DNA from 4 places in the Streptomyces sp. NPDC006743 genome. Region 1 is predicted to be linked to each of the others. Evidence: riboswitches for the same ligand, from Rfam matches in the RefSeq annotation. Region 1 holds a riboswitch; each other region holds the start of a gene.
The links. Region 1 has a riboswitch for cyclic di-AMP ahead of ABZ719_RS29475 (transglycosylase SLT domain-containing protein). Riboswitches for the same ligand answer to the same signal wherever they lie in the genome.
Positions count from the first base shown of each region.

Region 2: linked by a shared signal. The riboswitch ahead of ABZ719_RS25570 (M23 family metallopeptidase) and the one ahead of ABZ719_RS29475 (transglycosylase SLT domain-containing protein) in region 1 are both predicted to bind cyclic di-AMP.
Region 3: linked by a shared signal. The riboswitch ahead of ABZ719_RS06870 (C40 family peptidase) and the one ahead of ABZ719_RS29475 (transglycosylase SLT domain-containing protein) in region 1 are both predicted to bind cyclic di-AMP.
Region 4: linked by a shared signal. The riboswitch ahead of ABZ719_RS20535 (transglycosylase family protein) and the one ahead of ABZ719_RS29475 (transglycosylase SLT domain-containing protein) in region 1 are both predicted to bind cyclic di-AMP.

Region 1 covers NZ_JBEYJA010000048.1:52-5,778, forward strand. Annotated here, with positions in the region: gene ABZ719_RS29470 (polyprenyl synthetase family protein) at 63-1,073, opposite strand; cyclic di-AMP (ydaO/yuaA leader) riboswitch at 1,776-1,970, shown strand; gene ABZ719_RS29475 (transglycosylase SLT domain-containing protein) at 1,975-2,469, shown strand; gene ABZ719_RS29480 (HAD family hydrolase) at 2,482-3,288, opposite strand; gene fahA (fumarylacetoacetase) at 3,642-4,853, shown strand; gene ABZ719_RS29490 (M56 family metallopeptidase) at 5,269-5,727, shown strand, end outside.
Region 2 covers NZ_JBEYJA010000036.1:21,885-27,611, reverse strand. Annotated here, with positions in the region: gene ABZ719_RS25590 (hypothetical protein) at 1-138, shown strand, start outside; gene ABZ719_RS25585 (mannosyltransferase family protein) at 280-1,572, shown strand; gene ABZ719_RS25580 (dihydrofolate reductase family protein) at 1,731-2,930, shown strand; tRNA gene ABZ719_RS25575 (tRNA-Met) at 2,977-3,050, shown strand; cyclic di-AMP (ydaO/yuaA leader) riboswitch at 3,420-3,577, shown strand; gene ABZ719_RS25570 (M23 family metallopeptidase) at 3,589-4,665, shown strand; gene ABZ719_RS25565 (aldo/keto reductase) at 4,991-5,727, shown strand, end outside.
Region 3 covers NZ_JBEYJA010000005.1:153,743-159,469, reverse strand. Annotated here, with positions in the region: gene ABZ719_RS06890 (8-amino-7-oxononanoate synthase) at 1-710, shown strand, start outside; gene ABZ719_RS06885 (DUF397 domain-containing protein) at 784-1,014, opposite strand; gene ABZ719_RS06880 (helix-turn-helix transcriptional regulator) at 1,060-1,920, opposite strand; gene ABZ719_RS06875 (ATP-binding protein) at 2,140-2,598, shown strand; gene ABZ719_RS06870 (C40 family peptidase) at 2,845-3,318, opposite strand; cyclic di-AMP (ydaO/yuaA leader) riboswitch at 3,322-3,536, opposite strand; gene ABZ719_RS06865 (ANTAR domain-containing protein) at 3,952-4,311, shown strand; gene ABZ719_RS06860 (alpha/beta hydrolase) at 4,722-5,727, shown strand, end outside.
Region 4 covers NZ_JBEYJA010000024.1:13,977-19,703, reverse strand. Annotated here, with positions in the region: gene ABZ719_RS20545 (cytochrome P450) at 1-1,113, shown strand, start outside; gene ABZ719_RS20540 (transglycosylase family protein) at 1,246-2,442, shown strand; cyclic di-AMP (ydaO/yuaA leader) riboswitch at 2,625-2,791, shown strand; gene ABZ719_RS20535 (transglycosylase family protein) at 2,796-3,533, shown strand; gene eno (phosphopyruvate hydratase) at 3,852-5,138, shown strand; gene ABZ719_RS20525 (septum formation initiator family protein) at 5,317-5,727, shown strand, end outside.

The DNA.
Region 1 (5,727 bases):
CGCCGCGAGCTGATCGGACTCCCCTTTTGTTCGCAGCTCTTAGCCGGCGGGGGAGGGACGGGCTAGCCGGCCCGGTGCACCACCGCGTCGCACAGCTGGAGCAGCGCGGTCTTGGCATCGCACTCGCGCAGCGGGGCGAGCGCGGACCGCGCCTCCTCCGCGTACCGCACGGTGTCGCGGCGCGCCTGTTCCAGGGCGGGGTGCGCGCGCAGCGCCGCCAGCGCCTCGGCGTGCCGCGCGTCGTCGCTCAGGTCGGAGTCCAGCAGTTCGCACAGGGCGACGTCCTCGGCGAGCCCCAGCCGGGCGGCGCGCTCGCGCAGCCGCAGCACCGGGAGCGTCGCGATGCCCTCGCGCAGGTCGGTGCCGGGCGTCTTGCCGGACTCGTGCGAGTCGGAGGCGATGTCCAGGACGTCGTCGGCCAGCTGGAAGGCCACGCCGAGCCGCTCCCCGTACTGCGTCAGCACGTCCACGACCGTCTCGTCGGCCCCGGACATCATCGCGCCGAACCGGCACGACACGGCCACCAGCGATCCCGTCTTGCCGCCCAGCACGTCCAGGTAGTGCTCGACGGGGTCCCTGCCGTCCTGCGGCCCCGCCGTCTCCAGGATCTGGCCGGTGACCAGCCGTTCGAACGCCAGCGCCTGCACCCGGACGGCCTCCGGGCCGAGGTCGGCGAGGATCTGTGAGGCGCGGGCGAAGAGGAAGTCGCCGGTCAGGACCGCCACCGAGTTGCCCCAGCGGGTGTTCGCGCTGGCCACGCCGCGTCGCACGGCGGCCTCGTCCATCACGTCGTCGTGGTACAGCGTCGCCAGGTGGGTCAGCTCCACCACCACGGCCGACGGCACGATGCCCGGCGCGTACCGGTCGCCGAACTGGGCCGCGAGCATCACGAGCAGCGGGCGGAACCGCTTCCCGCCCGCCTTGACGAGGTGCTGGGCGGCCTCCGTGATGAACGGGACCTCGCTCTTGGTGGCTTCGAGCAGCCCTTCCTCGACAGCCGCCAACCCGGCCTGGACATCGGCTTCGAGAGCCTGGTCCCGCACGCTCAGCCCGAACGGCCCGACGACGGTCACGAGGGGTCTCCTGTCTGCTGGTGTCTGCTGGCGCTACACGGTTTGTCGATAGGTCGCTGCCATCACTCAAGTCAGCGTATCCGGTCACGTTTCGATCACCGATAGCGCCCACCGATACAGGCCAGGTGGTATCGGATCACGACCGATATGTTTTCGATCACCACGTATGAACAGATATTTATCGACTCACTCCTCCCTACCCTGCCCCCTCCCGGGCCTCACACCGAGCACGACAGACCGGGACGGCCCGCGAGGGGCCGCGGCGACGGACGGCCACGGAGCGCGACGAACCCTTGTCCGCGTGAACGGAGCCACAGCCTCACCGAACGTGACAGCCCCCACCACCTCTCCCCTGCCCCGCCCCGACACGACCACTCCCCGCCTCTTCCCCGCCCCACCGCGCCGAAGGAGTCCGATTTACCCTTATTAGCATTTCAATTCCCGTTGGCCGTAAATGCTCCTGGCCGGATTATTCCGTGAGTTGGGTCACGCGCGGCCCGCCGCCCCGCCACTGCCCCGCACACCCCCGCTTCCCTTGCCCCGCATACGAGTTGACCGTTGGCAGAAGCAAAGGATCAAGCGCCCAAAACGCCCCGGATCAAGGTCAACTAGGGCGATGTATGAATCAGGTACTTGTTCGGGACATGTGCTCTCGCATACGTTCCCGGCCAGTCGGGTGGACGCCGAATCCTGCCACCGCCCGACATCCATCGACCGAACCACTTCATGGCAGGAGCGGGGGACCCAGGTAAGTCGCCGGGCCGGAGCGCCGTACGTCGTCCTACGTCGTACGCCGTGCCGGAACGGCTCGGGGTGAAGCCGTGCCACCCGAGGGCACGGCCGGGCACCTCCCCGCCCGAACCCGACAGCTCACCTCGCAGGCGACGGAGAGGAATCCCCCATGCCTGCAAACGGTCAGCGCCGTTCCCGCACCGCCCGCCTCGTCCGCACCCTCGCCGTCTCCGGTACGGGTGCCGCCGTCCTCGCCCTCCCGCTGATCGGCGCCACCAGCGCCTCCGCCGCCCCGGCGGCGACGACCACGGCCACCGCCAAGACGGTGAGCACGGTCGCCTACCCCAACACCCTGGACGGCTGGATCCGCGAGTCGCTCGCGATCATGGGCCAGAAGGGCATCCCCGGCACGTACAACGGCATCTACCGCAACGTGATACGCGAGTCCTCCGGCAACCCGCTGGCCATCAACAACTGGGACTCCAACGCCGCCAAGGGCATCCCGTCCAAGGGCCTGCTCCAGGTCATCCAGCCGACCTTCAACGCCTACCACGTGGCCGGCACGTCGTTCGACATCTACGACCCGGTCGCGAACATCACGGCCGCCTGCAACTACGCGGCCGCGCGCTACGGCTCCATCGACAACGTCTTCAGCGCGTACTGACGGATCCGGCTCTCAGACGAACAGTCGCTCGAGGACGACGGCCACGCCGTCGTCCTCGTTCGACGTGGTGACCTCGTCGGCGACCGCCTTCAGCTCCGGGTGGGCGTCGGCCATGGCCACTCCCCGGGCGGCCCACCGGAACATGGGGATGTCGTTCGGCATGTCACCGAAGGCGAGGGTGTCCTCGGGCCCCAGCCCCAGCCGCCCGGCGGCCAGGGCCAGACCGGTCGCCTTGGTGATGCCGCGGGGCTGCAGCTCCACGGTCCCCGGGCCCGACATGGTGACCGTGACGAGGGAACCGGCCACGCCCCGGGCCGCCGCCGCCAGCTCGTCGTCGGACAGGACGGGATGGCGCAGCAGCACCTTGCTGATGGGCGCGCGCCACAGGTCGTCGCGCCGCGCCACCCGCTGGGCGGGGAGCGTGGGGTGCGGCATGCGGTACTCCGGCTCGATGAGCGTGAGCCCGTCCACCCCGTCCTGGTCGACCGCGGCGTACACCTCCCCCACCTCCGCCTCGATCTTGCCGAGCGCCGTCTCGGCCGTCTCCCGGTCGAGCGTCCGCGACCACAGCAGGCGGTCCGAACCGGCGTCGTAGAGCTGTGCGCCCTGGCCGCACACCGCGAGCCCCGTACTGCCCAGGTCCTTCAGCAGCGAACGTACCCTCGGCGCGGGCCGGCCGGTCACGACGAGGTGCCGGGCGCCTGCCGCCGTCGCCCGCGCGAGTGCCGCGAGGGACCGCTCGGACAGGGTGTCGTCGCCGCGCAGCAGCGTTCCGTCCAGGTCGGTGGCGATGAGGGCGGGGGCGTGGGGAGCGGGCATGATCAGAGAATACGGATCCGCCACGCGGGTGACGTACGGGAACAGGACGGTGCGGCCGGTGCGGGGCGGGTCCTCCACCATGCGGTCCGCCTGTGCCGTCCCCTCGGCCGACCGGACGAACGCGCGGTCCCCGCAGAGCGGATCCGCCCCGTCCGCGTCCCCGGAGACACCGCTCCCGAATCGCCCGCCCCGGCACCCGGATTCGGACATCGCGAACTCTTTCGACACTGCCCAAGACGGCACCTCCCCCGTAACGTGTGGCGCGACCACATGAACGTGTGGCCCGGTGGCCCAGGCGCGCCCAGGTGCCGCCCCCATGGAACGCACGGCACACGAAAGAGAGGCAGAACCCGATGCCCCCCTTCGAGGTCCCCGAGGGCGACCCCTTCGGTCCGCACAACCTTCCCTACGGTGTCTTCTCCCGCGCCGGATCGCAGGAGCGGACCGTCGGCGTCCGGCTCGGCGACCACGTCCTGGACGCGGGCGCGGCGGCCGTGGCGCTCGGCTCCCCCTACGCCGCCCTGCTGGCACGGCCGACCCTGAACCCGCTGCTCGCCGCGGGCCGCACCGCCTGGTCGGACGTGCGGCGCGCGCTGACGGCGTGGGTGACCGTGCCCGCCCACCAGGAGACCGTGGCGCCGTTCCTGCACCCGCTGTCCTCGGTGACCCTCCACCTGCCCTTCGAGGTCGCGGACTACGTCGACTTCTACGCGTCCGAGAACCACGCCCGCAACGTGGGCCGGATCTTCCGCCCGGACGCCGAGGACTCGCTGACGCCCAACTGGAAGCACCTGCCGATCGGTTACCACGGCCGCTCCGGCACGGTGGTCGTGTCGGGCACGGACGTCGTACGCCCTTCGGGGCAGCGGAAGGCCCCCACCGACCCCGCCCCCGTCTTCGGCCCTTCCATCCGGCTGGACATCGAGGCCGAGGTCGGCTTCGTGGTGGGCGTGCCCTCGCGGCTCGGGCAGCCGGTGGCCCTCGCGGACTTCCGCGAGCACGTCTTCGGACTGTGCCTGCTCAACGACTGGTCGGCGCGGGACATCCAGGCCTGGGAGTACGTCCCCCTCGGCCCCTTCCTCGGCAAGTCGTTCGCCACGTCGGTGTCGGCGTGGATCACTCCGCTGGACGCGCTGGAGGACGCACGGCTGGCCCCGCCGCAGCGCACGCACCCGCTGCTGCCGTACCTGGACGACTCCGAAGAGGAGCCCGGCGGCTACGACCTGCGGATCTCCGTCGCGATCAACGGACACGTCGTCTCTCGGCCGCCGTTCTCCACGATGTACTGGACGGCCGCCCAGCAGTTGGCCCACATGACGGTCAACGGCGCCTCGCTGCGCACCGGTGACCTGTACGGGTCGGGCACGGTCAGCGGACCGGAGCCCGCCCAGCGCGGCTCGCTCCTGGAACTCAGCTGGAACGGCCGCGAACCGATCGAACTCCCGGACGGCAAGCGGACGTTCCTGGAGGACGGGGACGTGGTGACGCTGTCGGCGTGGGCGCCGGGCGCGGGCGGGGTCCGGGTGGGGCTGGGAGAGGTCACGGGGCGGATCACGGCGGGGTGACACCCCAGCCGTCGGAGCGGAGACCGCGCGGGACCGGGCACCGCCGGACCACGACACGGGGCGCCCCTCTCAGCCGCCGTGACGGAGATCCTGCCGGCCGGTCGCCGCCGGACCATGACTGGGGGCGCCCGTCCCCGTCATACTGGCGGCGGACCGGGTGGCGCGCACCGCACCGGCACGCGCACCGTGCCCGCACGGTCCGCGCGACACCACCGCGAACACCCGTCGGCCCCACCGCGCACCGCACGCCCGTACCACTGCGGGGACGGCCGCCGGCACCACCGCACCGCACGCCCCGCTCCACCGGCCGTCCCCAGACCCACCGCACCACGCGCAGCACAGCACCAAAGCACAGCCCGTTCCACCGCACGACCCGACACCCGCCCACCTCCGATCAGGATCCGGAGACCGTGGCATGACCGTCTGCCTGCTCCTGCTGAGCGCCGTCGCTCTGGCGGCCGCCGTGCCGGTTCCCCGCGCGCTGACCCGGGCGCGGTGGCCCGAGCGGGAACCCGTGGTCGCGCTGTGGGTGTGGCAGTGCCTGGTGGCCACCGTCCTGCTGTGCTGTCTGGCCGCCCTGGTCCTGGGCGCGGCGGCGGTCTTCCACACCGTGCGCGACCGGGTGTTCGCCCCCGCGCCGGACGCCGTGACCGCCGCCTACGACCTGTCGGTCGCGCCGGCCTGGGCAGCCGCCCTCACCCTGCTCCTGGCGTGCGGCGCCGCCTGGACCACCGCGATGCTCGGCCGTGAACTCGCCGAGGCCCGCCGTCGCCGCGGCCTGGCCCGCGCCCACCTGCGCGAACGCGCCCCCGACCTGCCCGCGGGCCTGCCCGTGGCGCGGGGGCCGATGCTGGTGCTGGAGGACGAGTACCCC
Region 2 (5,727 bases), on a different contig from region 1:
ACGGCGGCCGGGGCGGAGACGACCGGGACGGGCGGCGCGCGGGGCACGGCCGGGAGTTCCCCGCCGGCCACGTACGCCCCGCCCTCGTGGACCATGCCCCCGCCCAGCAGTTCGTCCCTCACCGGGCCGCCCGGCTAGGCCCGCCCGGGCCGGACCGCCCCCACCTACGCGACCGTCACACCCCACCCGCCCCGCGCGCCCCCGTTCCCGACCGCCCCCAGCCCTGCCGGCCCACCCGCCCCGACCCGCCCGCCCGGTACCCCCAGGAACGGACGCCCGATGACCACGACCCTGCCCACCGCCCAGACACCGGGCACGCCCCGGGCGGGCGGTACCCGCGCACCGCGCCCCGCCTCCGCCGAAGGGTCCGGGCCGCCCGGCGGGCGCCGGCTGCGGCGCCTGGCCGGCCGGCTCACCCCGACCGACCTGCGGGTGCTGCGCCTGTACCTCTTCACCCGCCTCGGACTGTGGCTCGTCGCCTACGCCAGCGCCTGGCTGGCCCCCGCCGGCGCCCCGGACAGGACACCCGCCACCTGGCTGTCGCGCTGGGAGCAGTGGGACTGGGTCCACTACCAGCACATAGCCCAGTACGGCTACTTCGACCCGTTCCCCGGCGTCGATCCCCTGCAGGACAACCGGGTGGCCTTCTTCCCCGGCTTCCCCCTCGCGCTGCGCGCCGTCCACGTCCTCGTCCCGCACTGGACCGTGGCCGGACTGCTGGTCTCCCTGGTGAGCGGTGCGGTGGCCGTGGTGGCCCTGGCCCGGATCGCCGGAACCGGCCGGGCGGACGGTGACCGGTCCGGCCCGCGGGCCGCCGCCTTCCTGCTGTTCTCGCCCGCCGCGGTGTTCCTCGCCGCCGGCTACACCGAGTCGCTCTTCCTCGCGCTGGCCCTCCCGGCCTGGCTGGCGGCCAGGCACCGCAACTGGCCGCTCGCGGCCCTCCTGTGCGCCGCCGCCACCACCGTGCGGATCAGCGGCCTGTTCCTGGCCGCCGCCCTCGCGGTCGAACTCGTGATCGTCATCCGCTCACAAGGGCGGACGGGAGACCCCTCCCGCCGCTCGCTGCCCCGCCGGCTGCGCCCGCTCGGCTGGTGCCTGCTGCCGGCGGTGCCCGCCGCCGCGTACACCGTCTACCTGCGGGTACGGACCGGCGACTGGATGGCCTGGAAGCACGCCGAGGAACGCGGCTGGTACCGCGACTTCCACAGCCCCGCCGAAGCGTTCCGCCACACCTGGCGCAACGCCTTCGGCCACCTCCAGAGCACCGGGTACGCCGTCGAGTTCCAGCTGGAACTGGCCGCCATGGCCGCCGGGGTGCTGCTGCTGGGCGTCCTGCTGGTGCGCCGCCGCTGGCCGGAGGCCGTGTTCATCGCGCTCAACCTGTGGGCGCTGGGCACCTCCTACTGGTACCTCTCCGTGCCGCGGGCCACCCTGATCTGGTGGCCGCTGTGGACGGGCCTGGCGCACTGGAGCCTGCGGCACCGCTGGGTGAAGGAGGCCTACGTCGGCGTGGTGGCGCCGCTGACGACCGTCCTCGCGGTGACGTTCACCTCGGGACACTGGACGGGGTGACCCCCGGCGCGTGACGCACCCCCTCCCCGCGCCGGCACGCCCTCTCCCCGCGCCGGCGCACGGCCCAGCGCGCCGGGCCGCCCGGACGGACTGGTAGAAAACCCGAGGCGCCCCCACGCCTGCGAGCAGCCCGCCCATCGCCGAGAGAGAGTGCGCCGATGCCCCTCCCCCACGTCCTGCTGTCCGCCGCCGTCTCCCTGGACGGCTTCCTGGACGACACCGGTCCGAGCCGTCTCCTGCTGTCCGGCCCCGCCGACTTCGACCGGGTCGACGACGTACGGGCGAGCGTGGACGCGATCCTCGTCGGGGCCGGGACGGTGCGCGCCGACAACCCCCGCCTGCTGGTCAACTCGCCCGAGCGGCGCGCCGCCCGGGTCGCGGCGGGCCGGCCCGAGCATCCGCTGAAAGTCACGGTCACCGCCTCCGGGGAGCTGGACCCGCGGGCCCGCTTCTGGCACACCGGCGGGGAGAAGGCCGTCTACACGACGGACGAGGGCGCCGAGCGCCTGCGCAGCGCGGGCATCGGCACCGGGCCGGCAGGCGACGCCGGCACCGACGACGCCGGTGCGGATGCCGCGGCAGGTGCCGGTGCCGAGGCCGTCTCCGTGGTGGCGCTCGGCGCCGAACTCGACTGGCACGCGGTGCTGGAGCACCTGCACGACGTGCGCGGGGTGCGCCGGCTCATGGTCGAGGGCGGCGGCACCGTGCACACCCAGCTGCTCCAGCGGCACCTCGCCGACGAACTGCACCTCGTGCTCGCGCCGCTGCTCGTCGGGGACCCCGGCGCCCCAAGGCTGTTCGGGCCGGGCGCGTACCAGAGGGGACGGCTGCGGCTGGTGGAGACGCGGGCCCTCGGCGACGTCGTCCTCATGCGCTACGAGCCCACGGCCCCCGGCACGGGAGCCGCCCCCGTTCCCGCCGACCGGCACTGGCTGCGGATCGCGTGCGAGCTGGCCGGCCAGTGCCGGCCGTCGCGGACGGCGTTCAGCGTGGGCGCGGTGGTGGTCGCCGCCGACGGCACCGAGCTGGCCCGCGGCCACTCGCGGGAGGCCGGCGATCCGGTGGTGCACGCCGAGGAGGCCGCGCTCGCGAAGATCGATCCGGCCGATCCGCGGCTGCCGGACGCCACGGTGTACAGCAGTCTGGAACCGTGCGCCCGACGCGCCTCCCGGCCGCGTCCGTGCGCCCGGCTGATTCTGGACGCGGGAGTGCGGCGAGTGGTCACGGCCTGGCGGGAGCCGGACACGTTCGTCGAGGCGGCCGACGGGTCCGGGGTGCTGGCGGCCGCGGGCGCGGACGTCGTCGTCCTGCCGGAGTTCGAGGGTCGGGCCAAGGCGCCCAATCGCCACCTGCTGTGACGGGTGTGCATTCCACCCCGGGGATGACGTACACTGGTTTCAACGACGCGGGGTGGAGCAGCTCGGTAGCTCGCTGGGCTCATAACCCAGAGGTCGCAGGTTCAAATCCTGTCCCCGCTACTGAAGGCCCAGGGCCGGAATCCGATCAAGGATTCCGGCCCTGAGTCGTTTTCCGTTCGTATCCGTTCGGGTCCGTTCGTTCCGGTGCTCCGGCCGCTCATTGATCGCGGTGACCCGACGTGAGCGGGCCGTCCCCGTCCGCATAACAACTGACACACCATCACCGAACCGTCCGGGCCGGACGCGGCCCGATGGCGCCGTGATGTGGCCTGAAGTCCAGTCAACTCACCCCGCTTTCATCCCTCGTGAGGCTTATGTTCTGGCCAAAAAGGTTTAAGGATCAAGACGACCGGCTTGGAATCGGGGCCCCAGGTCTATTAACGTTCGATAACGCAGCGCGGTCGTCCCAGCCGTCACCGAAGGCGGCTCCGTGCGCGCGCGCCGAATCCCGCGAGGGAACCGGGGAACCACCAACTTGGGGTGAATCGGGCGTCATCCGCCGTGCGTACGCGGCTGGTTGACGCGCGTAGGAGACCTTCCCGCTCCGAACCCGTCAGCTAACCCGGTAGGCGAGACGGAAGGAAAGGAGCACGCCCGCGTGGCGTCCAACCCGCCTGCCTCTGAAGCCCCGTCGGTGCCGAGCCGGCGCACCGAGTCCTTCGCCTACGGTGACCGGCACCCCGACGAGGGCCCCTGGGAGGAGTGGAACCCCACCGAGGACTCCCTGCGTCCCGTCCGCGGCCGGCACCGTGTGGCCAAGCAGCGCGGCGGCGGGCTCGCCCGCAGTTCCACCGTGCTCGGCGTGGGCGTCATGGCGGCCGTCGGGGCGGGCGGCATGGCCAGCGCCAACACCGGCAAGCCGCCGGTCTCGATCTCCCTGCCCGATGTTCCCGCCCTGCAGGGCCTGCCCGCCGTGGGTGGTCTCTTCGAGGCATCCGGCCACGACGGCCAGGAGGGTTCCGCGACCGCGCTCAGCGACGTCGCCGAGACTCCGGCCCGGAGTGCCGCAACGACCGCGCACACCGCCCCGGACGCGGGCGAGGCGCTGCGCAACCGGATCATGGCCCAGGCCGAGCAGCAGCAGGCCCAGGCCGAGGCGGGGGCCAGGGCGGCCACGGAGGCGGCCGCGGTCCGCAAGGCCGTCCGGCAGGCCGAGGAGGCCGCGGCCCAGGCGAAGAAGGAGGCCGAGGCCAAGGCCGCCGCCGCGAAGAAGAAGGCGGAGGAGCAGGCCCGGAAGGAGGCCGAGGCGGCCCGGCTGGCCGCGCTGGCCAAGCAGTACACGCTGCCGACCTCCTCGTACACCCTCACCTCCACCTTCGGGCAGGCCGGCTCCATGTGGTCCTCCGGGCACCACACCGGACTCGACTTCGCCGCGCCCACCGGCACCCTGATCAAGGCCGTCCACAGCGGTACCGTCACCGAGGCGGGCTGGGCCGGCGCCTACGGCTACCGCACGATCCTCACCCTGGACGACGGCACCGAACTGTGGTTCTGCCACCAGTCGTCGATCAGCGTCGCGGCCGGCCAGAAGGTGAGCACGGGCGAGGTCATCGGCCGGGTGGGCGCCACCGGCAACGTCACGGGGCCGCACCTGCACCTGGAGGTCCACCCGGACGGCCAGGCCGCCGGCATCGACCCGATGGCGTGGCTCCAGTCCAAGGGCCTCACCCCCTGACGGACCGCCGCCCACCGGCACGCCGCCGCCCGCGAGGGCACGGGCCCGGACCCCACTGACGGCCCGGGTCCTGCCGACGGGCCACGCCCGCTGAGAGGCCGGGTCCCGCCGACGGGTCGCTGGTCGTCGACAGACCGGTTCCCGCCCTCGGCCCGGCCCGCCGACGGGTCGCTGCCCGCCCATGGTCCGGCCCCGCCGGCGGCCCGGGCCCCGCCCCTTCAGGTCTGTGCGGTCCGCCTGCCGACCGGGTGGTTTGCGCAACCTTTGCGCCGGTCACCGGCGGGGCGCGGAATGGGGCACTCCGCACTGGTCGTTGATGAGAAGCATGACTTCTCTACGCAAGCTGGGCCCGTCCGGCCTCGAGGTCTTCCCGCTCGCCCTCGGCGGCAACGTCTTCGGCTGGACCGCCGACCAGGCGCAGTCCTTCGCCGTCCTGGACGCCTACACGGCGGCCGGCGGCAACTTCATCGACACCGCCGACTCCTACTCGGCGTGGGTGGAGGGCAACCACGGCGGTGAGTCCGAGACGATCATCGGCAAGTGGATCAAGGAGCGCGGCAACCGCTCCGACGTCGTCATCGCCACCAAGGTCAGCCAGCACCCGGACTTCCAAGGCCTGTCCGCAGCCAACATCAGGGCCGCGGCCGACGCCTCCCTCAAGCGTCTGGGCACCGACCACATCGACCTCTACTACACCCACTTCGACCAGCCCGACGTGCCGGTGGAGGAGATCATCGGCGCCCTCGACGAACTGGTGAGGGCGGGCAAGGTGCGGCACATCGCCGCCTCCAACATCTCCGCCGAGCGCCTGGCCGCCTCCCTGGAGTTCTCCGAGCGCGAGGGACTCGCCCGGTACGTGGCGATCCAGCCGCACTACAACCTCGTCTCCCGGGACACCTACGAGGGCGGCCTGCGGGACCTCGCCGAGCGGGCCGGTCTGTCCGCCGTCCCGTACTTCGCGCTGGCCTCGGGGTTCCTGACCGGCAAGTACCGGCCCGGCGCCACGGTCGACAGCCCGCGCGCGGAGGGTGCGGCCAAGCACCTGGCGAGCGAGCGCGGCCA
Region 3 (5,727 bases), on a different contig from region 1:
CCGTGCGCAAGGCGCTCGGCACGCACGCGGGTGAGGCCGTCCTCGTCTGCGACACGGTGTTCTCCGTCGACGGCGACGCCGCCCCCCTCGGCCGCCTCGCCGAGGTCTGCCGGGAGCAGGGCGCCGGCATGGTCGTCGACGACGCGCACGGTCTCGGCGTCCTCGGCGCCGGCGGCCGGGGAGCCCCCCACGCGGCGGGACTCGCGGGCGCGGACGACGTGGTCGTCACCGTCACGCTGTCGAAGTCCCTGGGCAGCCAGGGCGGAGCGGTGCTCGGACCGGCCCGGGTGATCGACCATCTGGTCAACACGGCCCGGACGTTCATCTTCGACACCGGACTCGCCCCCGCGGCGGCGGGCGCGGCCCTGGCCGCACTGCGCCTGCTGCGCCGTGAACCGGAGCGCGCGGCGCGGGCGCGGGCGGTGGCGGCCGGACTGCACGCGCGCCTGACCGCCGCGGGACTGCGGGCGGTGCGCCCGGACGCTGCGGTGGTCTCCGTGCGCGCGCCCTCTGCGGGGGACGCCGTGCGGTGGGCGGCCGACTGCCGCGCGGCGGGCCTGGCCGTGGGCTGCTTCCGTCCTCCTTCCGTGCCCGACGGCGTGTCACGGCTCAGGCTGACCGCCCGCGCGGACCTGTCCGCTGCACAGATCGAACGTGCTGTACGAGTGATCGGGGAGACCCGGCCACGAGAGGGCGGGACGCGACCGTGAGCCGGGGGGACACGGCCGTGCGCCGCGGGTGACGGCGGGGGCCGGGAAACGCCCGACGGTGTCGCGACGAACCTCAGAGGTGGCGCACCGCGGCCGTGAACTCCGCCCAGCTCCCCGGGGAGAAGAGCAGTGCGGGCCCGGCCGGGTCCTTGGAGTCGCGCACGGCGAGCAGTCCGGGGTACGGCGGCGCGGCCGGCCGGGCTGTCTCGACGCAGTTGTTCGCTCCCGTGCTGTAGCTGCTGCGAAGCCACCGCACGCCGGGCAGACCGGTCGCGGAAGGTACGTGACGAGGCAGAGCGGACATGGTGCCTCCTTGACGTCCGACAAGGCGTGACCCGTTCGCGCGCCGTCACCTGCCCTGGTGCATCCCGGCGATGAAGGCCGACGAGTCCTCGATCGACAGTGCGTGGAACCGAAGGGTGTCGAAGGCCTCGGTGTAGGCCTCCACATCTTCTTTCCGCTCCAGATGGAGGCTACTCGTCAAGTGGTCAAGAACGACCACATCCAGATCAGAAGTGTTCTTAAATGAGAAGATGACGAAAGGGCACGTGAGGCCGATATGCGCCCCCGCGGTGAACGGCAGGACGCGCAGGGTCACTTGGGGCAGCCGCGCCGCCTCCGACAGCCGCTCGAGCTGCCGCGCCATGATCTCGGGGCCGCCGACCTCCCGGCGCAGCACCGCCTCGTCCAGCACCGCCTCGAGTGTCAGCGGCGGGTCGCCCCGCAGCACGGCCTGACGGGCCAGCCGCACCTCCACCAGCGCGTCCAGCCGGTCCTCGTCGAGCCCGTCCACGGCGGCCCGGGTCACCGCGCGGGCGTACTCCGGTGTCTGCAGCAGCCCCGGGACGACCGTCGTCTCCAGCGTGCGCATCGCGCTCGCCTGCGACTCCAGACTGATGAAGTCCCGGTACGTCGGCGGCAGGACCCCGCGGTAGGCGTGCCACCAGTGGTGCCTGCCGTCACCGTCGTCGGAGCCGGCCAGCATCATCAGCAGGTCCCGCAGCTGGGCGTCGCGGACCGCGTACGCGTCCAGCAGGGAGCGCACGTCGGACGGTTTCACGCCGCTGGCGCCCGTCTCGATCCGGCTCACCTTCGACTGGTGCCAGCCCACGAGCCGGGCCGCCTCGCCACTGGTGAGACCCGCATCGCTGCGCAGCGCGCGCAGTTCGGCGCCGAGCTTGCGGCGGCGCACCGCGGGACCGTGCTGCATGGAACCGGCTCCTCACTTCTTCCCGAACGGGCGTCACCCACGGCCTCCCGCCGCAGAGTTCACCGCTTCGAGGGACAGATATATGCACATCTTGGCGGATCGCCACCCGTGACCCGCCCGGCGGTGGCACTCTGACGGCGAAGCACCAGTCCGGGACCGTACTCGAAACCATCCGCTCCGTGTCCGACCGCGGTCCCGCGGGAAAGGGACGACGTCGCCATGGCAGACCACCTGGAAGCATCCGTCACCCTGCCGAGCGATCCCGCCTCGGTGGCGGCCGCCCGTACCTACGCGGTCGGCGCGCTGGCGGAGTGGGGTCTGCCGTCGGACACGGACACCGCCGACACCGTGCGGCTCATCGTCTCGGAACTGGCCACCAACGCGGTACAGCACACCCTCGGCCAGTCGCCCACCTTCAGGGTGGACCTGGTCCTCGACCGCGACGAACAGCTGCGCATCGGGGTCACCGACAGCCACCCCCGGTTCCCCAGACGCCTGCCGGCCGCCGTCCAGCAGGACAACGGCCGGGGCATGGTGATCATCCGTTGGCTCACCGCCGAGTGCGGCGGCAGGGTGACCGTGCGTCCCACCCGCGAGGGCGGCAAGACGGTCAGCGTGGACCTGCCGTGGCCGGTGCACACCCACCCGGTCACGGCACCGGGCGTGCGGCAGCCCTAAGAGCTGCGAAGGACCTGGGTCCCGCCGTCACCCGCGCGGCACGGCAGCCGCCGCGGTGTACTCAGCCGTCAGCCGTCAGCCGTCAGCCGTCAGCCGTCAGCCGTCAGCCGTCAGCCGTCAGCCGTCAGCCGTCAGCCGTCAGCCGTCAGCCGGCCGCGTCGTTTTCGCGCCCGTGGCCCGTCGGGCGTGTGCGCCGCCCGGGGGTGCCGGCGGTCTTCCGCGGCGCCGCCGGCACCCCCGGGCGGGTCAGCTGACCCGGCCGTACCAGACGCTCCTGGTCCAGATCTTCTCCAGCTTCACCACGTCCCCGGTCTTCGGCGCGTGCCAGATCTTGCCCGAGCCGGCGTAGATGCCGACGTGGTAGACGTACGAGCCCGAGTGGAAGAACACCAGGTCCCCGGCCCGGCGGCTCTTCGAGGAGATGTGCCGCGACTTGTTGTACTGCTGCGCGGCCGTGCGGGGCAGCTTCTTGCCCGCCCTCTTGAAGGAGTACAGCGTGAGCCCGGAGCAGTCGAACCTGCGGGGTCCCGTGGCCCCCCACTGGTAGGGGGAGCCCTTCTTGGACGCCGCGATCTGCAGCGCCTTCGTCGCCATGGTCGCGGCCGAGGCGTCGGAGGCGACGCCGGGCACCACGATCGAGCCGCCGACGGCGGCGAGGGTCAGGGCCGAGGCCGTGCCGGCCCGGGCCATGAGCGACGGGACACGATTGAGCGCAGTCATGCGCAACCCTTCGTCAGCCGCCTGTGAAGGATGACCTGTCGGATTCGGGCTGGCGAAGTAGCCCGGCCGCGCGGCGCGCGGCTTCACCCCAAGGGCAGCTCGATCCGGCCATGGCGTGACCGTTCCGGCGACCCGTCGTGCTTGGGTCCTCCACTCCTGCCGATCCACTCCTGTCGACCGGTCATCCGGGCGGCGGCAGGACTCGGCGTCCGCCCGGACCGCCCCGCCGTTGTGGCGGGGGCTTGTCGTCAGACAGGGATCTTCACCTATGGATGTCCGAAAATCCCAACGGAACCGGAGGTTTGTGTTGTTACTCACCGCTCGCCCGTTCGGGTGGACACCTCTGCGCTCGAACGGCTGTCCCCACCTCCGGCGAGCCCCGGACCAGCAGCGGAAGAAACCGTTCCGCCATCCGGGCAGACGCGCCGCGCAACCCGAACGGCCCCGGAAAAAGGACGTTTTCCTACGCCGAAAGGCGGTACGTCATTTGGGCCGTTTCGGCTCCGCCGGCGCAGCGGCGGGGCCGGCCCGCGGCGCCGGGGAGCCCGTGCCGCCCGTTCCGGTCGTGCGCGTGGCCCTCATGGAGCAAGCTGGAGTCGGAACTGTGGCCGCTCGACGACCCAGGGGATCTCCATGGCGTTCTTCGCGATGTCCAGGCGGCATCCGCTCCAGCCGCTGTCCGTCACCGACCTGGTGGCGGAGCACGAGCGGCTGCACGAGGAGAACGAGCAGTTGCAGCGTGCCCTGACCTCGCACGCCGTCATCGACCAGGCCATCGGGGCCCTGGTGGCCGTCGGACGCGTCCCTCCGGAGAGCGCCTGGCGGGTCCTGCGCGAGGTCTCGCAGCGTACGAACACGAAAGTGCGTACGGTCGCCGAGCACATCCTGAAGTTCGCCCAGGGCGGCGCCCTGTCCGGCGCCGAACTGGAGGAGCTGAGACGGGCGCTCGACCGGCACGCCGCGCGCGGGCCGGCGCGCCACTGCGCGCCCTGAACGCCACCGGAAGCACCCCTGCCACCCCGGCCCGGCCTCCCGGCCAACCCGCCCTCCCTGTCCTCCGTGCCGTCCACCCCGCCTTCCTGTCCTCCGTGCCGCCGGCCCGGGGACCGGCCGGTCCCCGGCCACCCCTCTCGTCGGCCGGCACCGGACGGCGCGGCCCCGCCCCTGGCGGCACCAGGGCCGCCCCCGGACTCCGCGACGCAGCCCGGGCGGTACCGCCCCCACGGCCCCGATCGCCCGGCCCCGGCCGGGCCCCCCTCCCGTCTCCGCTGAGCGGAACACCATACGCCGGTTATCGGATTGGCAAAGAAGGTCAACGACCCCTGTTCTCAGGCGCCTCACAGCCGGAAGGATCCCCCGTACCCAATTCGCAACGATGTACGGGGAGGTCCCACTTGAGGGCTATGAGACCGAAGAACCGCGCTGTGGTGTTCGGTTCGGCCGGCGCGCTGGTCACGGCGACCCTGATAGCCGGTGCCGTGGCGGCCCCCGCGGCCAGTGCGGACAGCCGTCACGGCCAGGACCGGGAGGCCCGCGGCGCGGCCGTCGCCGCGGACCGCGCCGCCAGGGCCGGCATCGACTGGCAGGACTGCCCCGCCGACTGGGGGCTCGCCAAGCCGATCCAGTGCGGCTACGTCTCGGTTCCGCTCGACTACGCCCACCCGTACGGCAAGCAGATCAAGCTCGCCGTCGACCGGATCGGCAACACCGGCACCAAGGGCGAGCGCCAGGGCGCCCTCGTCTACAACCCGGGTGGTCCGGGCGGCTCCGGCCTGCGCTTCCCGGCCCGGGTCACCTCCAAGAACCCCGTCTGGGCCAACGTGGCGAAGGCCTACGACTTCGTCGGCTTCGACCCGCGCGGCGTCGGCCACTCCACGCCCATCTCCTGCGCGGACCCGCAGGAGTACGTCAAGGCGCCCAAGCCGGACCCGGTGCCCGACTCCGAGGCCGACAAGCTGGCCCAGCGCAAGCTGGCGCGTGAGTACGCGGAAGGCTGCTACGAGCGCACCGGCCGCGCGATGCTCGAGCAGATGACCACCCCGAACACCGCCCGCGACCTGGACGTCATCCGCGCCGCGCTCGGCGAGAAGAAGATCAACTACCTGGGTGTCTCCTACGGGACCTACCTCGGCGCCGTCTACGGCACGCTGTTCCCCGGCCACGTGCGCCGGATGCTCGTCGACAGCGTCGTCAACCCGGCCCGGGAGAACATCTGGTACGAGGCCAACCTCAACCAGGACATCGCCTTCGAGGGCCGCTGGAAGGACTGGCAGGACTGGGTCGCCAAGAACGACGCCAGCTTCCACCTGGGCACCACCCGGGACGCCGTCCAGGCCAAGTGGCTCCAGCTGCGCGCCACCGCGAAGAAGAACCCGATCGGCGGGGTCGTCGGCCCGGCCGAACTGCTCG
Region 4 (5,727 bases), on a different contig from region 1:
AACCCGGCCCACCACGACGAGCCCGCGCACGCCCGGGGCAGGACCGGCATCCCCGGCGAGCGCAAGGCCGACCTGATGACGCATCTGCTGAACATCGACCCGCCGGACCACACCCGGCTGCGCCGGCTGGTCAGCAAGGCGTTCACGCCCCGCCGGGTCGCCGAGTTCGCGCCGCGCGTGCAGGAACTGGCCGACGGCCTCATCGCCTCCTTCGCCGCGCGCGGCACCGCCGACCTCATCCACGAGTTCGCCTTCCCGCTGCCCATCTACGCCATCTGCGACCTGCTCGGCGTCCCCCGCGAGGACCAGGACGACTTCCGGGACTGGGCGGGCATGATGATCCGGCACGGCAAGGGCCCCCGGGGCGGTGTGGCCCGTTCGGTGAAGAAGATGCGCGGCTACCTGGCCGAGCTGATCCACCGCAAGCGCGAGGCGCTGCCCGCCGAACCCACCCCGGGCGAGGACCTCATCTCCGGTCTCATCCGCGCCTCCGACCACGGCGAGCACCTCACCGAGAACGAGGCCGCCGCGATGGCCTTCATCCTCCTGTTCGCCGGTTTCGAGACGACCGTCAACCTCATCGGCAACGGCATGTACGCCCTGCTCACCCACCCCGGCGAGCGGGAACGGCTGCAGCGTTCCCTCGCCGGCGGCGACCGGGGACTGCTGGAGACCGGGGTGGAGGAACTGCTGCGTTTCGACGGGCCGGTGGAGCTGGCGACCTGGCGGTTCGCCACCCGGCCGCTCACCCTGGGCGGGCAGGACATCGCCGCCGGCGACCCGGTCCTGGTCGTCCTCGCCGCAGCCGACCGCGACCCGGAGCGGTTCGCCCACCCCGACACCCTCGACCTCGGCCGCCGCGACAACCAGCACCTGGGGTACGGGCACGGCATCCACTACTGCCTGGGCGCCCCCCTCGCGCGCCTGGAGGGACAGACCGCGCTGGCCACCCTCCTCACCAGGCTGCCCGACCTGCGGCTCGACGCCGACCCGGCGGACCTGCGCTGGCGCGGCGGCCTCATCATGCGCGGGCTGCGGACCCTGCCCGTGCGCTTCGGGGCCGTACACCCCGGCACTGACGGCCACGAAGGTGACACGCGCTCAACTATGTGATCGTCACGTGATCTGTGCGGCATTAACTTGTGACAAGTGATCGTCACCGGCTACTTTCACCCATCAGTGTGACGCCGGGGCCTTCCAGCCTCCCGCCACGCCGGTCACTGTTGTCGTGCGAAAGGTCTCCGCATGCTCTCCGGGAACGGTCGTCACCGTCGCCCCCGTCAGGCTCCGGCCCTCATCGTCGCCGCCGGAGTGACCGGATCGGCCATCGCCATCCCCCTGGTCGCCGCCTCCGGCGCGAGCGCGGCCGACGGCACCACCTGGGACAAGGTGGCACAGTGCGAGACCGGCGGCTCCTGGAGCGCCGACAACGGCAACGGCTACTACGGCGGCCTGCTGCTGACCCAGGACGACTGGGAGAAGTACGGCGGCCTGTCCTACGCGGCCAGCGCCGACCAGGCCAGCCGCTCCCAGCAGATAGCCGTGGCCGAGAAGATCCTCGCCGACCGCGGTCCCGGCGCCTGGCACACCTGCGGGCTGCTCTCCGGGCTCACCAGGAGTTCCGGCGCGGCGGACGTCGACACGGGCGTGGGCGGCGACTCGTCGTCCTCGAAGTCCGGCTCGGACGGGACCACTGCGGGCTCCTCCGGCTCGACCGGGTCCTCGGGCACCTCTGGCTCCTCCGGTTCCTCCGGATCGTCCGGTTCAGCCGACGGCGCCGACGACTCCGAGGGGCGCGGCGGGGCGGACGGTTCGGGGCCGTCCGGCGTGAACGACCCGGGTCTGCCTGACGGCACGCAGAGCGGTACGGGCGACTCGTCCGGTTCGTCCGGCTCTTCGGCGCAGACCCCCAAGGGAGTCGGCTCCGCCCACGGGAGCGGCGCACCGGGCGACTCCGCCACGAAGCCCTCCACTTCGCCCTCTTCGCCCACCAAGACGGGCAACCCGCCCAAGTCCGGCACCTCCCACGGCCCGGACGCGTCCGACACCACCCCGTGGCCGGACGGCTCCGGCGGCGGGGACGAGTCCGGCTCCCCGGACAACTACGGGCAGAGCGTCGGCTCTTCGGCCCTCGTCGACACCGGTGCGCTCGGAGGCGGCCGCCACCGCGGCGGCAGTGCCGACGAAGGGGCCGCCGAGGGCCGTACGGGCGCGACGGGCGGCCGGCACGCCTCGCGCGAGGGCGGCGCCGCCCACGCCTCGTCCGCCGCCTCCTACACCGTCCGCACCGGCGACTCCCTCACGTCCATCGCCGACTCCCTTGACCTCCACGGCGGATGGCACGCGCTCTACGACGCGAACAAGGGCTCCATCGGCGCCGACCCCGACCACATCGTCGCCGGTCAGAGCCTGGATGTCCCCGCTGAAAACGCCCGAAAGTAGGCGGAGTTCACGTCACGCTTCGCGTCGAATGTCCCATTCGGTGAAAGTGTGGGATGAGTCTCAGAAGCCCTGATCGTCTTTGAAATCCGGCCGATCACCTGTCTACGGTCATGACCGCTCGCCACCGCGAGCCCCGGCTGCCGCAACGCCGAATCCTGCCAGCGGCCGTACGGGAACAGTCGTCGCTTCGAGCGCCGAAGGCAGGAGCGGGGGACCCAAGGTAAGTTGCCGCGCCGGTCGGACGACCGGAGCGGCTGGGGGTGAAGCCGTGCCTCCCCAAGGGCACGGCCGGGCAACTCAACCGGCCCGAACCCGACAGCTCACCTCGCAGGCGTCGGTGAGGGGATCCTTCCATGCTGTTTTCCGGCAAGGGCAAGCATCGTCGTCCGTCCAAGGCCACCCGCGCCATCGCACTCGCCGGTGTCGCCGGTGTCGCCGTCGCCGGCCCGCTGATGGCGGCCGGCAACGCCTCCGCCGCCACCACCTCCGAGTGGGACGCGGTCGCCCAGTGCGAGTCCGGTGGCAACTGGTCCATCAACACCGGCAACGGCTTCTACGGCGGCCTGCAGTTCACCAACTCCACCTGGGCCGCGTACGGCGGCACCGCCTACGCCTCGCGCGCCGACCTGGCGAGCAAGTCGCAGCAGATAGCCGTCGCCGAGAAGGTGCTCGCGGGCCAGGGCAAGGGTGCCTGGCCGGTCTGCGGCAAGGGCCTGTCCGGCGCCTCCTCCAGCGGCGGCAGCAGCTCCTCGTCGTCCTCCTCCTCCTCCTCTTCTTCCTCCTCCTCGTCGTCCTCGTCGAGCAGCAGCTCCAGCAGCTCCAAGAGCAGCACCTCGACCCGTTCGACCGAGCAGCGGGCGGCCGACCGCTCCGCGACGCGTCCGGCCCCGAAGAAGACCGTCACCACCCCGACCGGCAAGAAGGTCAAGAAGGGTGACGGCGAGTACAAGGTGACCGCCGGCGACACCCTCAGCTCCATCGCCACCGAGCACGGCGTGCGCGGCGGCTGGGAGAAGCTGTTCCAGCTGAACAAGGACATCGTCGACGACGCCGACCTCATCTACCCGGGCCAGCAGCTCCACCTGAAGTGACAGCGAGCCGCTAGCCGTACCCCAGGCCCTCCCCAGGCGCGGCCTCCACGATGGAGGCCGCGTGGGGCCGCCCCCGTCCCCACGGGCTCCCCGCCCCGGTGCGTGTTCCCCCGTACGCACCGGGGCGGGGCTTTTTCACTTCCCGTTCGCGTCCCCGCCCCTCCGCCCTTTGTTCCGTGCTGGAACAATGTGTACCGTCACCCTGTCCACGGGACGGTCGGTCGGTCGGTCGGCGGCCCGGGACGGTTAGGCTCTAGTCGCAAGGCACAGCCGCAAGGCAGACCGCCCCGCACTTTCAGCGTCACATCCACGAAGGAGATGCTCGTGCCGTCCATCGACGTCGTCGTAGCCCGGGAAATCCTGGACTCCCGAGGCAACCCCACGGTCGAGGTCGAGGTCGGCCTCGACGACGGCAGCACGGGTCGTGCCGCCGTTCCGTCCGGCGCCTCCACCGGCGCCTTCGAGGCCATCGAGCTGCGCGACGGCGACCCGAACCGCTACCAGGGCAAGGGCGTCGAGAAGGCCGTCCTGGCCGTCATCGAGCAGATCGGCCCGGAGCTGGTCGGCTACGACGCCACCGAGCAGCGCCTGATCGACCAGGCCATGTTCGACCTGGACGCCACCGACAACAAGGGCTCGCTCGGCGCCAACGCCATCCTCGGCGTCTCCCTCGCCGTCGCCCACGCCGCCTCCGAGGCCAGCGACCTCCCGCTCTTCCGCTACCTGGGCGGCCCGAACGCGCACCTGCTGCCGGTGCCGATGATGAACATCCTGAACGGCGGCTCGCACGCCGACTCCAACGTGGACATCCAGGAGTTCATGATCGCCCCGATCGGCGCGGAGTCCTTCTCCGAGGCCCTGCGCTGGGGCACCGAGGTCTACCACACCCTCAAGAAGGTCCTGAAGGGCAAGGGTCTGGCCACCGGCCTCGGCGACGAGGGCGGCTTCGCCCCGAACCTCGGCTCCAACCGCGAGGCCCTCGACCTCATCCTCGAGGCCATCAAGGAAGCCGGTTACACCCCGGGCGAGCAGATCGCCCTGGCCCTCGACGTCGCCGCCTCCGAGTTCTACAAGGACGGCGCGTACCTCTTCGAGGGCAAGGAGCGCTCCGCCGCCGAGATGACGGAGTACTACGAGGAGCTGGTCGCGGCCTACCCGCTGGTCTCCATCGAGGACCCGCTGTTCGAGGACGACTGGGCCGGCTGGAAGATCATCACCGACAAGCTCGGCGAGAAGGTCCAGCTCGTCGGTGACGACCTGTTCGTCACCAACCCCGAGCGCCTGGCCCGCGGCATCGAGGAGGGCGCCGCCAACGCCCTGCTGGTGAAGGTGAACCAGATCGGTTCGCTCACCGAGACCCTGGACGCCGTCGAGCTGGCCCAGCGCAGCGGCTTCAAGTGCATGATGTCGCACCGCTCCGGCGAGACCGAGGACGTCACCATCGCCGACCTCGCCGTCGCCACCAACTGCGGTCAGATCAAGACCGGCGCCCCGGCCCGCTCCGAGCGCGTCGCCAAGTACAACCAGCTGCTGCGCATCGAGGAGATCCTCGACGACGCCGCGGTCTACGCCGGCCGCAGCGCCTTCCCTCGCTTCAAGGGCTGAGCAGCGGCTCAAGGGCTGAACAGCCGCTTCGAGGGCTGAACCGCACCACGGCCGAGCCGGGCCGCGAAGAGTGAGGCTCAGCCAGTCGCCCGTACGTCCCCGTACCCGGTCCCGTACCGTGTCCGGGGACGTACGCGCGTGTGCGGCGCGTACGAGACGACCGACGGGAGGCGGGACGATGGCCGTGAAGGACCGGGACCGGTTCTCCACCGCGACCAGGCTCAGGCTGCTCGGCGAGCAGACCGCGGCCCGTGTCTACCGCTCCCAGACCCGGCGCCAGGCCCGCCGCTCCCGGCTCACCGGGCGCGCCGCGCTGCTCGCGCTCGTCGTGTGCTCGATGGTGGTCGCCCTCGCCTACCCGATGCGGCAGTACGTCGCCCAGCGCGCCGACATCGCCGACCTCGAGCGGCAGAAGGCGCAGGCGCAGCAGCGGGTCGAGCAGTTGCGCGACCTGAAGGCGCGCTGGCAGGACGACGCCTACGCCCAGCAGCAGATCCGGCGCAGGCTGCACTACGTGCTGCCCGGCGAGACCGGTTACACCGTGGTCGACCCGGGGCCGGTCAAGCAGTCCCGCGCCGAGCAGGGGACG